One region of the Mesorhizobium australicum WSM2073 genome, then DNA from elsewhere that is predicted to be linked to it. Evidence: predicted binding sites of a transcription regulator. Region 1 holds the regulator's gene; the other holds the start of a gene.
What was found. Region 1 encodes PhoB, which activates phosphate uptake and scavenging genes when phosphate is short. Its sites were predicted from a motif close to TGTCATNNANCTGTCAT; they were not measured.

Region 1 (7,503 bases):
GGCGGTCACCTTCGTCATCGGCAACGCCCACCGGATCAGCGCCTCGCTGTTCGCGCCGGCAACGACGATCTCGGCAACCATCGCCAACGAATTCACCGAAGCCGTCGGCGATCTCTACACCTCCTCGTTGGTGGCGCTCGGTCTGATCCTGTTCGTCATCACCTTCCTCATCCTTGCCATCGCCCGCTACATGCTGATGCGCATCGATGCCCGTACCGGAGTCTGACCGATGTCGACAGCCGCATCGCTTCACCAGAGCCGCAAGCGCAAGAACGGTGTGATGATGACGCTCTGCGTCATCGCCGCCGGCATCGGCCTTGCCTGGCTGGCACTGATCCTCGGCGCGCTGCTCTATAAGGGCCTGTCGGGCGTTTCGCTCTCAGTGTTCACGGAAATGACCCCGCCGCCCGGTGATGCCGGTGGCCTGCTCAACGCCATCTACGGCAGCATCGTGATGACCATTATCGGCATCGTCGTCGGCACGCCGATCGGCGTGCTGGCCGGCACCTACATGGCCGAATATGGCCGCTTTTCGAAGCTCACCACCGTGGTGCGCTTTATCAACGACATCCTGCTGTCGGCGCCCTCAATCATCATCGGCCTGTTCGTCTACGAATTGATGGTGCGGCCGATGGGGCATTTCTCGGCCATCGCCGGTGCCGTGGCACTGGCCATCCTGGTCATTCCCGTCGTGGTGCGTACCACCGAGGACATGCTCAACCTTGTGCCGAACGCTTTGCGCGAGGCCGGCACGGCGATTGGCGCGCCGCGCTGGGTGGTGATTCGTTCGGTGGCCTACCGCGCGGCGATGTCCGGCATCGTCACCGGCATATTGCTGGCCATTGCCCGCATTTCCGGCGAGACGGCGCCGCTACTCTTCACAGCGCTCAACAACCAGTTCTGGTCGAGCAATCTCAATGCGCCGATGGCCAGCCTGCCGGTGACCATCTTCCAGTTCGCTCTCAGCCCTTACGAGGAGTGGCAGCAACTGGCGTGGACCGGCGCACTCATAATCACATTGACGGTTCTCGCGCTCAGCATCTTTGCGCGCAGCCTGACCGGACGCAGAGAGGACAAATGAGCCAGATGTTGTCTCCAGACATGACGATTGCCGCCGAGGCAGCCGCCAAGGCGAAGATCGAGGTCAAGAACCTCAATTTCTACTACGGCCAGTCGAAGGCGCTGAAGGACATCACCTTGTCGCTGCCCGAGCGCAGCGTGACGGCCTTCATCGGACCGTCGGGTTGCGGAAAGTCGACGCTGCTGCGCGTCTTCAACCGCATCTACGAGCTCTACCCCAAGCAGACCGCCGAGGGTCAGGTGCTGCTCGACGGCCAGAACGTTCTCGACCGCTCGCAGGACCTCAACCTGTTGCGCACCAAGATCGGCATGGTGTTCCAGAAGCCGACGCCGTTCCCGATGTCGATCTATGAGAATATCGCCTTCGGCGTCAGGCTCTATGAGAAGATCGGCAAGGCCGAGATGGACGGCCGTGTCGAGCAGGCGTTGAAACGCGCCGCGCTGTGGAACGAGGTCAAGGACAAGCTCAACGCCAGCGGCCTCAGCCTGTCGGGCGGCCAGCAGCAGCGGCTTTGCATCGCCCGCACCGTGGCGGTCAAGCCGGAGGTCATCCTGCTCGACGAGCCGGCCTCGGCGCTCGACCCATTGTCGACCGCCAAGATCGAGGAATTGATCGACGAGTTGCAGGCCGACTACACGATCGTCATCGTCACCCACAACATGCAGCAGGCCGCGCGCGTCTCGAAGCAGACGGCTTTCATGTATCTGGGCGAGCTGGTCGAATTCGACAAGACCGAGAAGATCTTCACGTCGCCTCGCGAGAAGCGCACGCAGGACTATATCACCGGCCGCTTCGGCTGATCTCACGCATACGAGGACCAGGATCATGGCCGAACACACAGTCGCAGCCTTCGACGAGGATCTCGGGCAGATCAGCAGGCTGATCAGCGACATGGGCGATCTCGCCGGCACGATGGTCGGCGGCGCCACCAAGGCGCTGCTGAATTCCGACAACGCGCTGGCACAGCGCGTCGTCTCCGACGACGCCATCATGGACGCGCGCCAGCGCGAACTCGATGATCGCGCCATTACCCTGATCGCCAAGCGCCAGCCGATGGCCGACGATCTGCGTCATGTCGTCGGCTCGATCCGCATGGCGGGCGATCTCGAACGCATCGGCGACCTTGCCAAGAACATCGCCAAGCGCGTCGGCTCGGTCGGCCTCACCGCCACGCCGCGCGACTTGTCGCATTCCATCGACTCCATGGCGCAGCTGGTGCTGATCCAGGTGCAGGGCGTCGTCGAGGAATATGCGGCCGGCGATGCCGCCGCCCTCGCCAAGCTCAGGAATGACGACGAACGCATCGACGTCAAATACACTTCGGTCTTCCGCGAACTCCTGACCTACATGATGGAGGATCCCCGCAACATCACGGCTTGCACGCATCTTTTGTTCTGCGCCAAGAATCTCGAACGCATTGGCGACCACGTGACCAACATCGCCGAGAATGCGTATTATGTGCTGACCGGCACGCAACTGCCCGCCAACCGTCCGAAGCAGGACGAGACGGCGATGTCGGTGCCGGCGGCTTGACGGCAGGGATGATCGATCGATGATCGCGCCACGCATCATGGTGGTGGAGGACGAGGAGCCGCTGGGCGTGCTCCTCCGCTACAACCTGGAGTCCGAGGGTTACCAGGTCGAGGTGGTGACACGCGGCGACGAAGCCGAGATACGCCTCCAGGAAAACGTGCCCGACCTGCTGGTGCTCGACTGGATGGTGCCGGCGGTTTCCGGCATCGAACTCTGTCGGCGCCTGCGCATGCGGCCCGAGACGGAGCGATTGCCGATCATCATGCTGACGGCGCGCGGCGAGGAGAGCGATCGCGTGCGCGGCCTCTCGACCGGCGCCGACGACTATCTGGTCAAGCCGTTCTCGACGCCGGAATTCATGGCCCGGGTCAAGGCGCTGCTGCGCCGCGCCAAACCGGAAGTGCTGTCCAGCGTGCTCAAGGTCGGCGACATCGTGCTCGACCGCGAATCGCACCGGGTCTATCGCAAGAAGAGCGAGATCCGGCTCGGACCGACCGAGTTCAGGCTGCTCGAATTCATGATGCGCCATCCCGGCCGCGTGTTCTCGCGCAGCCAGTTGCTCGACAATGTCTGGGGCGAGACGATCTACATCGACGAGCGCACCGTGGATGTGCATGTCGGCCGCCTGCGCAAGGCGGTCAACAATGGCCGCATGCCCGATGTGATACGCACCATCCGTGGCGCGGGCTACGCAATCCGCGAGGATTGAGATCAGGCCACGTTCTTGCCGGATCTCACCTGCACGCCCGGCGCGAAGATCTCCTGGTCGACGAAGGTGAGCGCGCGCATGGCGCAGCCCTCGCGGATCAGCGGCAATTCGTTCAGCTCTGTATCGAAGGAAATCGACGTCGAATGCTGGCCGCCGGCGGTCTGGGCGATGGCCTCACGCAAGGCCGGCTCGATCAGATCGAAGGCGGCGGCGCTGACGCCGACCATCGCAACCGGCGCCGGATCGATCAGCGCGAACAAGCTGCCAAGGCCATAGCCCAGCGCCTCGCCGGCCTTGCGATAGGCCTCGCGCTCCGGTCCGTCTCTTTCGCGCGCCGTGGCCGCCAATGCGCGCATGTCGGCGTCGCTGACGTCGACCGGTTTGGCGTCCTCACCCATCTGTCCTGCATTACGCCAGATGGCATAGTTGCCGGCATAGGCCTCGACGCAGCCGCGCCGCCCGCAGCGGCAGAGCGCGCCGCCGGGGCGATGGATCATGTGGCCGAACTCGCCGCCTGAGGAATGGGTGCCGGTGAACAGCTCGCCCTTCAGCACCAGGCCCATGCCGATGCCGTGCGAGAGCAGGATGGCGATGAAGTCGTCGCGGTAGCGCTCGGGGTCGCGCCAGCGCAGCGCCACAGCCATCATGTTGCAGTCGTTCTCCATGGTGGCGGGGATGCCGAATTCGGCTTCGAGTATATCGGCGAAGGCAATGTCCGTCTGCGGCGTGATCGGCGACCACAGCATGGCGCGCGCCTCGGTGTCGGTGATGCCCTGGATCGCCAGCGCGATGCGGGCAATGCTGGCGACATCGAGGTCGGGATCCTCGAGGCGGCGTCGGACGATGGCCACGCATTCGCCGATCAGCGCCTCGCGCGACATGGTCAGCGTGTCCAGCCGGCGTTGCTCCTCCGATATCACCTGGCCGGCGTAGTCGATGACGGCGACGGAGAGGAAATTCAGCGACAGCACCACGGTCATGACCGCCGCGGCCTCGGGGTTGAGACAAAGGCCCACCTGCGGCCGGCCGCGTTTCAGTGAGCCGGCCTCGTTCGGCTTGCCTTCGCTCAGGATACCTTCGCCGATCAGGTCGGCTGATATCGCCGATATGGTCGAGTGGCTCAGGGCGGTGGTGGCGGCGATCTCGGTGCGCGAGGGCTGGCCACCCCGGCGCACGGCTCCAATCACCATTGCGCGGTTGCGCCGGCGCAGATCGTCGTGGCGGATTCCGACCGACATGATTTCCTCCCCGTCGCCGCGGTTCTTGACGCCCCCTCGAACACCTCCGGCAACGGGTCGAATACTGGCAGAAGCGGCTGGGGCTGTCATTATTTATTGCGGGGCTCGAAAAAAGGCTTCCGGCACCTCAAAATCCGTCAGAATCGATGTTGACAGTGTTCCGGCGATGGACCAGTGTTTTTTCGAGGCTCGAAAAAATTAGAGCCTTTGTGCCGGCCTTAGGGCCAGTTTGGTCGCGCCACACGCGGCGCAGGGAGGATATCATGAAGAGATTCACAGTCGCCATTCTGGCGGGTGTCGCCATGTCGCTGACGCTGGCGTCGGTCGCGCAGGCGAAGGGCAAGGTTATCGGCGTGTCGTGGTCCAACTTCCAGGAGGAGCGCTGGAAGACCGACGAGGCCGCCATGAAGAAGGCGATCGAGGCCGCGGGCGACAAGTACATTTCCGCCGATGCGCAGTCCAATCCTGGCAAGCAGCTGACCGATGTCGAGAGCCTGATTTCGCAGGGTGCCAATTCGCTGATCATCCTGGCGCAGGACGCGTCGGCCATCGGCCCGGCGGTACAGAAGGCGCTCGACGAGGGCATTCCGGTCGTCGGCTATGACCGCCTGATCGAGAACAAGGACGTCTTCTACCTGACCTTCGACAACAAGGAAGTTGGCCGCATGCAGGCCCGCGAAGTGTTCAAGGTGAAGCCTGAGGGCAATTACGTCTTCATCAAGGGCTCCGGCGCCGATCCGAATGCCGACTTCCTGTTCTCGGGCTCGATGGAAGTGCTGAAGGCGGCCATAGACAGCGGCAAGATCAAGAATGTCGGCGAAGCCTATACGGACGGCTGGCTGCCCGCCAACGCCCAGAAGAACATGGAACAGTTCCTCACCGCCAACGACAACAAGGTCGACGCCGTGGTCGCCGCCAATGACGGCACCGCCGGCGGCGTCGTCGCGGCGCTGACGGCGCAGGGGCTCGCCGGCACCGTGCCGGTCTCCGGCCAGGACGGCGACCACGCCGCGCTCAACCGCATCGCGCTCGGCACCCAGACCGTGTCGGTGTGGAAGGACGCGCGCGAACTCGGCAAGAACGCCGCCGAGATCGCCTCGCAACTCGCCGACGGCAAGAAGATGACCGACATCGCCGGCGTGAAGGACTTCACGACGCCTGGCGGCAACACCGTCAAGTCGCTGTTCCTGACCCCGGTGGCCATCACCAAGGACAATCTCAACCTCGTCATCGACGCCGGCTGGATCAAGAAGGACGAAGTCTGCACGGGCGTTGCCGCGGGCAGCGTCGCGGCCTGCAACTGAGCTTGATCGCCTGAAAAGTCGGAAACGCCGCGGCGTGGAACGGTCAGTGTTCTGAACACTGACCGTTCCAATTTCCTTGTCTTCGCAATTCCGGACAAAAACCCTTTACGCACTTTTCCTGGAATTGCTTCCAAGCCGCGGCGTTTTCCCGACAAGATTTGTGTTTCCGCCGCTGGCGGCTAACTTCTGGGCTCTGGTCCGGCTCCGCGTCAGACGGCAAGCCGCTGGGAGGACATCATGACCGACACGACCTCAACCTCGCAGGCCGATACGGCGCGTGCGTCGGAACTCGGCGCGGTCGCGCGTTTCCTGAAGGCGACCGAGATCGATACCCGCATGCTCGGCATGATCGGCGCGCTGCTGCTGATCTGGGTCGCGCTGCATGTGATTTCGAGCCTGCGTCTTGGTGTCAATCCGCTCGATTTCGACAGCCGCACGTTCCTCACGCCACGCAATCTGTGGAACCTGTCGGTGCAGACGTCCGCGGTCGCCATCATGGCCTGCGGCATGGTGCTGGTCATCGTCATGCGCAACATCGACCTGTCCGTCGGTTCCGCCGAGGGCTTGATCGGCATGGTCATGGGCTTTGCGCAGGTACATTTCCTGGTTCGGTTCGTAGGACTTGAACTCGGCAACCCATGGATCTGGGTCCTGGCACTGGTCATCGGTCTGGCGCTCGGGCTTTTGATCGGCGCCTTCCAGGGCTTCGTCATCGCCTATCTCGAAGTGCCGGCCTTCATCGTCACGCTGGGTGGCCTGCTGGTCTGGCGCGGCGCCGCCTGGTGGGTCACGTCAGGCCAGACGGTGGCACCGCTCGACGCCACGTTCCAGCTTATGGGCGGCGGACCGGCCGGATCGATCGGCGCCACCTGGAGCTGGGTCGTCGGCATCGTCGCCTGCCTGGCCGTCGTGTTCGCGCTGTTCAACGGGCGGGTCCAGCGCAAGCGCTTCCGCTTCCCCCTGCGGCCGATCTGGGCCGAGACGCTGCTCGGCGTCGTCACCTGCGCCGTCATCATGGGCGCGGTCTGGCTAGCCAACTCCTATCCATGGCCGATCGGGATCGTGAACCGGTACGCGGCCGCCAACAACATCACCGTGCCGGAGGGCGGGCTGTTCATCGCCCACGGCATCGCCATACCGGTGCTGATGGCGGTCGCCGTCGGTCTGGTCATGACCTTCATCACCAACCGCACCCGTTTCGGCCGTTATGTCTTTGCTATCGGCGGCAATCCGGAAGCGGCCAATCTCGCCGGCATCAACACGCGCTGGATCACCATGAAGGTGTTCATGATCATGGGCGTGCTGGCCACGATCGCCGCCGCCATTTCGTCGGCCCGGCAGAACTCGTCCACCAATGTGCTGGGAACATTGGATGAGCTGCTGGTCATTGCCGCGGCCGTCATCGGCGGCACCTCGCTTGCCGGCGGCTCGGGAACCATCATCGGCGCCATGCTCGGTGCATTGCTGATGCAGTCGCTGCAGTCGGGCATGGTGCTGCTCGGTGTCGATTCGCCGTTGCAAAGCATCGTCGTCGGCGCCGTGCTGGTCATCGCCGTCTGGCTCGACACCGTCTATCGCAAGCGGGTTTAGGGATACGACCATGGCTGACAAAACCGCTCCCGTAAGGGCCCTCACAAC
Region 2 (7,503 bases), 650 kb from region 1:
TCGCTTCGTGCAGGAGGGGCTGAACAATGCCTACCGCCACGGACGGGGCAAGGATCAGGCGGTGCGTGCAGGCATGAAAAATGGTAGGCTTTTCGTTGAAGTATCGGACGGCGGACCGGGCTTCGATCCGGCGCGGGCCGAGGGGTTGGGCCTTGCCGGCCTCAGGGAGCGGGTTGAAAGCATTGGCGGCCAATTCGAAACACTCACAGGGCCGAAAGGCACGAAGCTGGTGATCCGTCTTTCGGTCGAGGAGCAAGCATGATCGGCGCCATCCGCATTGCCATTGTCGACGATCATCCGCTGTTCCGCGAAGGCGTGACGCGTAGCCTGTCGGAGATCGGCGGCTTCGAGATGGTCGGCGAAGGTGCGACCGCGCAGGACGCGGAGCGCATCGCCTCGACCATGCAGCCCGACATCTTGCTCATCGACATTTCAATGCCGGGCGGCGGCCTGGCCGCGGTTGCCAGCATCCTTGCCGACCATCCCGCCCAGAAGATCGTCATGCTGACCGTTTCAGAGGCGAATGCCGATGTGACCAAGGCCTTGAACGCCGGGGTGCTCGGCTATGTCCTCAAAGGCGTCGGATCGCGTGCGCTTGCCGATATCCTGCGCAACGTGGCGGCCGGCGAAAGCTATCTTTCGCCGATGCTGTCGGCCCGGCTGCTTTCCGACGTGCAGTCCTTGCAGCCCGCCAACGGCGTGGCGGACCGGCTGCGGCAACTCACCGGCCGGCAGACCGAAATCCTGCGGCTGGTGGCGGAGGGACTGAGCAACAAGGAAGTCGCCTTACGCCTGGAGCTGCAGGAGAAGACCGTCAAGCACCACATGACGGGGGTGCTGTCGAAACTCAACGTGCGAAATCGTACTGAAGCGGCCCTCATCATGCGCGAGTTTCGCGACCGCGACAGGGACCGTTCGTAGCCATCGTGGAACGCCGCGAAACGAGGTCACCTCCGCCGGGGGGCGGCGGAGGTGACGTGTGAAACTGGTCGTTGCCTGTTGACCAGCTTCACAAGGCGAAATTCATAGGGCCGAAATTCAAAGCGCCTTGAGACGGCTGGCGTCGGCCGGTGTGGCACGGCGATCGATGATCGTGCGGCCGAGCTTATCCTTCATGCTGAAACGCCCGTTCTCGATTTTTTCCGTCAAGCCATCCGGGTGCTGAACTGTAATCTTGTTCCCATCCACGTCGACCGTGTCGCCGGTCGTGGCGTTGACATGGCTTGTGCTCTGGTTGCCCTGGCCCTTACCCTTTCCGCTATTCCCGCCGCCGCTGTTACCGCTATTGCCGTTGCCGCTGTTTCCTCCATTGCCGCTGTTGCCGCCACCGCCACCGCTGTTACCGCCACCGCCATTCCCACCGCCACCGCCGTTCCCACCGCCACCGCCGTTGCCACCCTTGTCGGCATGTGCGGTCGCGGCATCGAGTCCAGGCACGAAGCCATGGAAGACGATTCCATAGGGAGCGATGGTCAGCGCCAGGACGGCCGCCGATCTGAGAGCCAGACGGCAACAACGGGCCGTGATCGATCCACGCATACTGATCTCCGTCGATTGAGCCGGCGCGCCCACCCCAACGTTGCAGTGCAACAACATCGCCGAAAGACGTGGTGACCGGAAGCGACCTCCGACCGTTGCGTTTGTCCCCCAGGACCTTTGCAGGCGCAAGCTTGGACCAAAGTCCCAGGCGAGGCGTGAAAAATCGGTCTCGTGAGCGAGCGGCAGCGGAGATACCATGTCACGAAAATGTGATCAGCCGACTGTAAGCCGGAAGCTCCAGGCAAAACCCACCAGAGGTTCCCATGACCGAACATCGCTCCCCCGACGCCCGATTCCGCACCAGCCTGCTCGAGGAAAACGAAGGCCCGGCCAACAATCCCAGCGAGAACCGCACCATGGGCGAGATCATCGCCGCGCGGTTCTCGCGCCGTGGCTTCCTCAAGGGTTCGCTTGCCGTTTCGGCGATCGCCGCCACCGTCAGCCCGCTGGCCATGATCGCCGCCGACGATGCCCGCGCCGCGGAAGGCTCAGCGTTCAAATTCGACGAGCTGGAGGCCGGTATCGACGATAAGCACCACGTCGCGCCGGGCTACGACGCCGACGTTTTGCTGCGCTGGGGCGATCCGCTGTTTGCCGATTCGCCGGAATTCGACCCGACGAAGCAGTCGGCGCAAGCCCAGGCCAAGCAGTTCGGCTACAACAACGACTATGTCGGTTACATCCCGCTCGATGGCTCGGCCGAGCATGGCTTGCTGGTGGTCAACCACGAATACACCAACCCGCATCTGATGTTCCCAGGCATCGTCAAGATTGTCGAGAAGGACGGCAAGAAGTCGGCCGAGGTGGCGCCGCTCTCGAAAGAGCAGGTCGATGTCGAGATGGCCGCCCATGGCGGCACCATCGTCGAGATCCGCAAGGATGGCGGCAAATGGCGGGTAATTCGCGACGGCAAGCTCAACCGCCGCATCACCGCCAACACCGAGATGGCGCTGTCGGGCCCGGTTGCCGGCCATGACCGCGTCAAGACCAATGCCGACCCGTCCGGCGTCAAGGTGTTCGGCACCATCAACAATTGCGCCGGCGGGGTCACGCCCTGGGGCACGTATGTGATGTCCGAGGAGAACATCCATGGCTATTTCTCCGGCGAGCTGCCGGAGGGCCACAAGGAGGCCGCCAACTACAAGCGCCTCGGCATTCCGGAAGGCGCCTATGAATGGGGCGCGCACTATGACCGCTTCAGCCTGGCCAAGGAGCCGAACGAGCCCAACCGCTTCGGCTGGATCGTCGAGGTCGATGTCAACGACCCGGCCTCGGTGCCGCGCAAGCGCACCGCCATGGGCCGCTTCAAGCATGAGGGCGCCGAATCGATCGTCGCCAAGGATGGTCGAGTGGTCTTCTATCTCGGCGACGACGAGCGCTTCGACTATGTCTACAAGTTCGTCACCAAGGGCATGTTCAACGCCGGCGACCGCGCGGCCAACAAGGATCTGCTCGACGACGGCACGCTGCATGTCGCCAAATTCGCGGAGGACGGCTCGTTCGAATGGATGCCGATCGTGTTCGGCCAAGGGCCGCTGACGGCGGAAAACGGTTTTGCCGGCCAGGCCGACGTGCTGATCGAGACACGCCGCGCCGCCGACCTGCTTGGCGCCACCAAGATGGACCGGCCCGAAGACATCCAGCCCAATGCCAGCAACGGCAAGGTCTATGTCATGCTGACCAACAATTCCAAGCGCAAGGCCGATCAGGTCGACGCCGCCAACCCGCGTGCCGAAAACGCCTTCGGCCACATCATCGAAATCGTCGAGGACGAGGGCGATTTCGCCGCCACCAAGGGCAAGTGGGAAGTGCTGCTGAAATGCGGCGACCCATCGGTGGCCGCCGTCGGCGCCACCTTCTCCACCGCGACGACGGCCCATGGCTGGTTCGGCATGCCCGACAATTGCGCGGTCGATTCGGCCGGGCGCCTGTGGGTCGCCACCGATGGCCAGGGCCCGAAGGCCACCGGCCGCACCGACGGCCTGTGGGCGGTGGACACGGAAGGATCGGCGCGGGCGACCTCGAAGCTGTTCTTCCGCGTGCCGATCGGCGCCGAAATGTGCGGCCCGCTGTTTGCGCCGGACGACCAGACCGCCTTTGTCGCCGTCCAGCATCCGGGTGACGGCGGCGAGGATTGGGAAGCGTTCGGCCGGCCCTCCTATTATGAGGACCTGTCGACCCGCTGGCCCGATTTCAGGCCCGACATGCCGGTGCGGCCGGCGGTGGTCGCCATCACCAAACAGGGTGGCGGCAAGATCGCCGTCTGAGGTCGGGCGAGACAAAAATGAGAGGGGCTCCGGCGATCCGGGGCCTCTCTTTTGTGCGATATCATATTCAAGCCTCGGGAAAGATTGGCAATTTACACGTGGCGCCCTAGATCGTGATCAGGAGATCATCGCCATGCCCAAGTCGATCTACGACCGTGGCCTGCTCAAACCTGACGAAGTGGCCACCTTGCAACGTGTCTTCGACGAGGCCTGCCGCCGACGGCAAGCGCATCCCGAATCCGTCGAGGCGCGTGAATTGGCGCTCACCTTGCTGGCCCTCTACAATGCCGGCATGGTCGACGAGGAGATGCTGACCGAGGCTGTCGGTTTCCGGCGGCTGGAGCCGAAATCGGCGTGACGCCGACGGGAAATGTTGTCCTGTGCGGTCGCTCAGCGTGAGGCGCCGGAGGGGCGGGATGAGCCGGCGATCCGCGCAGCTATCGCCTTGGCCAATATGCCGGCATTGGCAAAGCAGCCGCGGATGCTCGGCCGCATGCCGGTGAACCACAGGCCGGGCAGTTTCGGATCGGCCTGGCCGCCGTTGAAGAGCGGAACGCCCTTCTCGTCGAGCACGCCGAGATTGCCGACCATCCGCTCCAGCCCGGTGCGGTAGCCCGTCGCGGCAATGACGATGTCGGGAGCGATCAGGCTGCCATTAGCCAGGATGACGCCGTCGCGGGTGAACTCCCGTACCCCGGGCACCACCACGATCCTGCCCGATTTGATGGCATCGACGGCGCCATCGTCGGCGGCGATCGCGGTATAGTCCGAGGTCAGGCGGCTGGCGCCGCCCGCAGGCGCGGGCGGCACGCCGAATTTGGTGAGATCGCCGAACACCAGGCGCTGCGTCACCGCCATCACCGCATCGGCGACGCGCAGCGGCAGGCGCGCCATGAGCGGCGAGAGGCGGTGCACGGCGATCTTGCCGACGCGCTTGGGCAAAAGGGCGGGGCCGTTGCGGGCCGACAGCCAGACAGCGGCGGTATCGACACCGGCCAGATGATTGAGTGCGTCGAAGCCCGAATTGCCGGCGCCGACAACCAGCACCTTCTTGCCCGCATAGGCCTGGGCATCGCCAAAATCCGCCGAGTGGATGATCCGGCCCGCGAACGCCTGCATGCCCGTCCACTGCGGCGTGAAGGGTTCCCGGTCGCGGCCGGTGGCCACAACGACATGGCGCGCCAGGCGCGAGCCGGCGCTGGTGCGCACGACCCAGTGATCGCCCCTGAATGTGATGGACTCGACGGAAACGCCAAACTCCACCGGCAAACGGTTCGCCTCATGGAAATCGTTCATATGGCGGATGACGACGTCCCGGTGCGGAAAGGCGGGGGTGCCCTTGGGATAGGCAAGGCCGGGCAGTGCCGAGAGATCGCGGTGGGTGTTGAGGTGCAGCTGCTCGTGGCGCCGGCGCCAGGGCTCGGCCAGCCGGCTTTCCTTCTCCAGGATCGCCGTCGCCACGCCGGCCTTCATCAAGGCCCTCGCGACGGCCAGCCCGGCGGCGCCGGCGCCAACGACGATCGCCGGCTCGACCGTCACCGCCTGCTCCACCATCGATCTGCTTGTCGTATCAGCCATTCACTCTCGAACCCCATTCGCCCTCGCGGCAGCCCCTGAAGGCTCGCAGGCCGCTGTAACAGTTTGATCGCGCGCAGGACCCGAACGGCAACTCGATGCCGATTTTCGATGGTCCCGCGCCGAGGCGGCTTCGCGTCTGGAGCATTTCCGCCCGGCCGAAACAGCCGGTCGCGGCACCGCGTCAAAACCACGACATGGAGCGCATTACCCGCTTCCGTCCGAATACATCCAGCCCTATATGGCATATCCGCGGCATCGGCGATAATCAGGTCGCGGCAAAGTGATTGATTCGAGGTCCGGGGGCTGGCGGATCTCGTCACGGACGCGGGCATTCGAAACCGGCAACCCGATTTCGGCTACCTTGCGAAAAATCAAGACGCCATGGCGCGTCTTGCGTGTCGTCGGACACGTCGCGCCATGGACGGCACGCGGAATCTCGACCATGCCCTCCTTGCGGATCTATTTCGACAACCTCCTCGAGGGGGCCTCGCCCAAGGTCGAGCGCCGGGCGCTGACGCATGTCGAACGGCTGGCGCTGGTGCGCCGTCATGGCGACTTCTCGCTCGCTTATTCCACCGCCGTGCAAAGCAAGCTTTCCTATTTTGGCGATGCCGACGGTTACATCGCCTTCGGCACCAAGATGAGGCATCATTTCGCGCTCGGCGATCCGGTGGCGGCGCCGGATCGGCGGCCCGACTACATCAGACGCTTCGTCGAGAGCGCTGGCGGCCCGTGGTTCGTGCAGATCGGCGAACAGACCGCCCAGGTCCTTGCCGGCCTTGGCTACAAGATCAACCGGCTGGGCATCGACACGCGCCTCGCTCTGCCCGACCATGATTTTTCCGGCAAGCGCAACGAAACGGTGCGTTATTCCGAGCGCTGGCTGCTGAAGAAGGGCTTTTCGTTCGAGGAGGACAAACGCACGATCCACCTCGACGAGATCTCCCGGCTGTCTCAAAACTGGCGCGGCGACCGTATCGTCAAGCGATGGGAGATGGGTTTCCTCAACCGACCGTTTTACGATCAGCTCGGCACCGATATGCGCCGTTTCGTGCTGCACGGCCCCGATGGCGACCTCGTCGCCTTGCTCGATTTCGATCCGATGTTCGCCGACGGCAAGGTGATCGGCTACACCACGGCCTTCAAGCGCAAGCACATCGATGCCTCGCCGCATGCCGAGATCGGCCTGACCAAATTCGCCGTCGACCGCTTTCGCGAGGAAGGCATTTCGGTGGTGACGCTCGGCCTGTCGCCGCTGCTCGATGTCGGCCCGAGCGGATTTGCCGAAAGCGAGTTCTGGCGCAACGCCTTCCAGCGCGCCTACGACTCGCCCTGGGTCAACCGCCGCAGGTTCAACCTGCAGGGACAGGCGGCATTCAAGCGCCGCTTCCACGGCGCCGAGGAACCGGTCTACATCGCCTTTCGCGAGGGGACCTACATCGAGATGCTGGGGTTGCTGCGGCTGGTCAAGGCCATTTGAGGCCTCTCTCACGACTTTAGGGCCGCGTCAGTTCCTCAGCCGGTAGCCGGTCCGGAAGATCCAGGCGACGATCGCGATGCAGACGGCCAGGAACACCAGCGTCATGCCGAGGCTGACGACGACCGAGACATCGGCCTTGCCGTAGAAACTCCAGCGGAAGCCGCTGATCAGGTAGACCACCGGGTTGAACAGCGTGATCGTCTTCCAGATGCCGGGCAGCATGTGGATCGAATAGAAGCTGCCGCCGAGGAAGGTCAGCGGGGTGATGATCAGCAGCGGCACCAGCTGCAGCTGCTCGAAGCTTTTCGCCCAGATGCCGATGATGAAGCCGAACAGGCTGAAGGTCACCGCCGTCAGGATCAGGAAGGCGAGCATCCAGAACGGATGTTCGATGTGCAGCGGCACGAACAGCGAGGCCGTGGCCAGGATGATCAGGCCGAGGATGATCGACTTGGTCGCGGCGCCGCCGACATAGGCGATGACGATCTCCAGGTAGGAGACCGGCGCCGACAAAAGCTCGTAGATCGAGCCGACGAATTTCGGGAAATAGATGGCAAAAGAGGCGTTGGAGATCGACTGCGTCAACAGCGACAGCATGATCAGTCCCGGCACGATGAAGGCGCCGTAGGCGATGCCGTC

Region 2: the regulator PhoB is predicted to act here: its motif matches at 1,737-1,753, upstream of MESAU_RS03935 (PhoX family protein).

Annotation. Positions count from the first base shown of each region.
Region 1 covers NC_019973.1:1,495,869-1,503,371, forward strand. Annotated here, with positions in the region: gene pstC (phosphate ABC transporter permease subunit PstC) at 1-226, shown strand, start outside; gene pstA (phosphate ABC transporter permease PstA) at 230-1,081, shown strand; gene pstB (phosphate ABC transporter ATP-binding protein PstB) at 1,078-1,881, shown strand; gene phoU (phosphate signaling complex protein PhoU) at 1,907-2,614, shown strand; gene phoB (phosphate regulon transcriptional regulator PhoB) at 2,634-3,323, shown strand; gene MESAU_RS07165 (ROK family protein) at 3,326-4,561, opposite strand; gene xylF (D-xylose ABC transporter substrate-binding protein) at 4,825-5,865, shown strand; gene MESAU_RS07175 (sugar ABC transporter permease) at 6,103-7,455, shown strand; gene MESAU_RS07180 (ATP-binding cassette domain-containing protein) at 7,466-7,503, shown strand, end outside.
Region 2 covers NC_019973.1:841,016-848,518, reverse strand. Annotated here, with positions in the region: gene MESAU_RS03950 (sensor histidine kinase) at 1-262, shown strand, start outside; gene MESAU_RS03945 (response regulator) at 259-921, shown strand; gene MESAU_RS31450 (hypothetical protein) at 1,039-1,539, opposite strand; gene MESAU_RS03935 (PhoX family protein) at 1,803-3,806, shown strand; gene MESAU_RS03930 (hypothetical protein) at 3,940-4,164, shown strand; gene MESAU_RS03925 (flavin-containing monooxygenase) at 4,197-5,384, opposite strand; gene MESAU_RS31045 (hypothetical protein) at 5,480-5,668, shown strand; gene MESAU_RS03915 (phosphatidylglycerol lysyltransferase domain-containing protein) at 5,827-6,864, shown strand; gene MESAU_RS03910 (ABC transporter permease) at 6,892-7,503, opposite strand, start outside.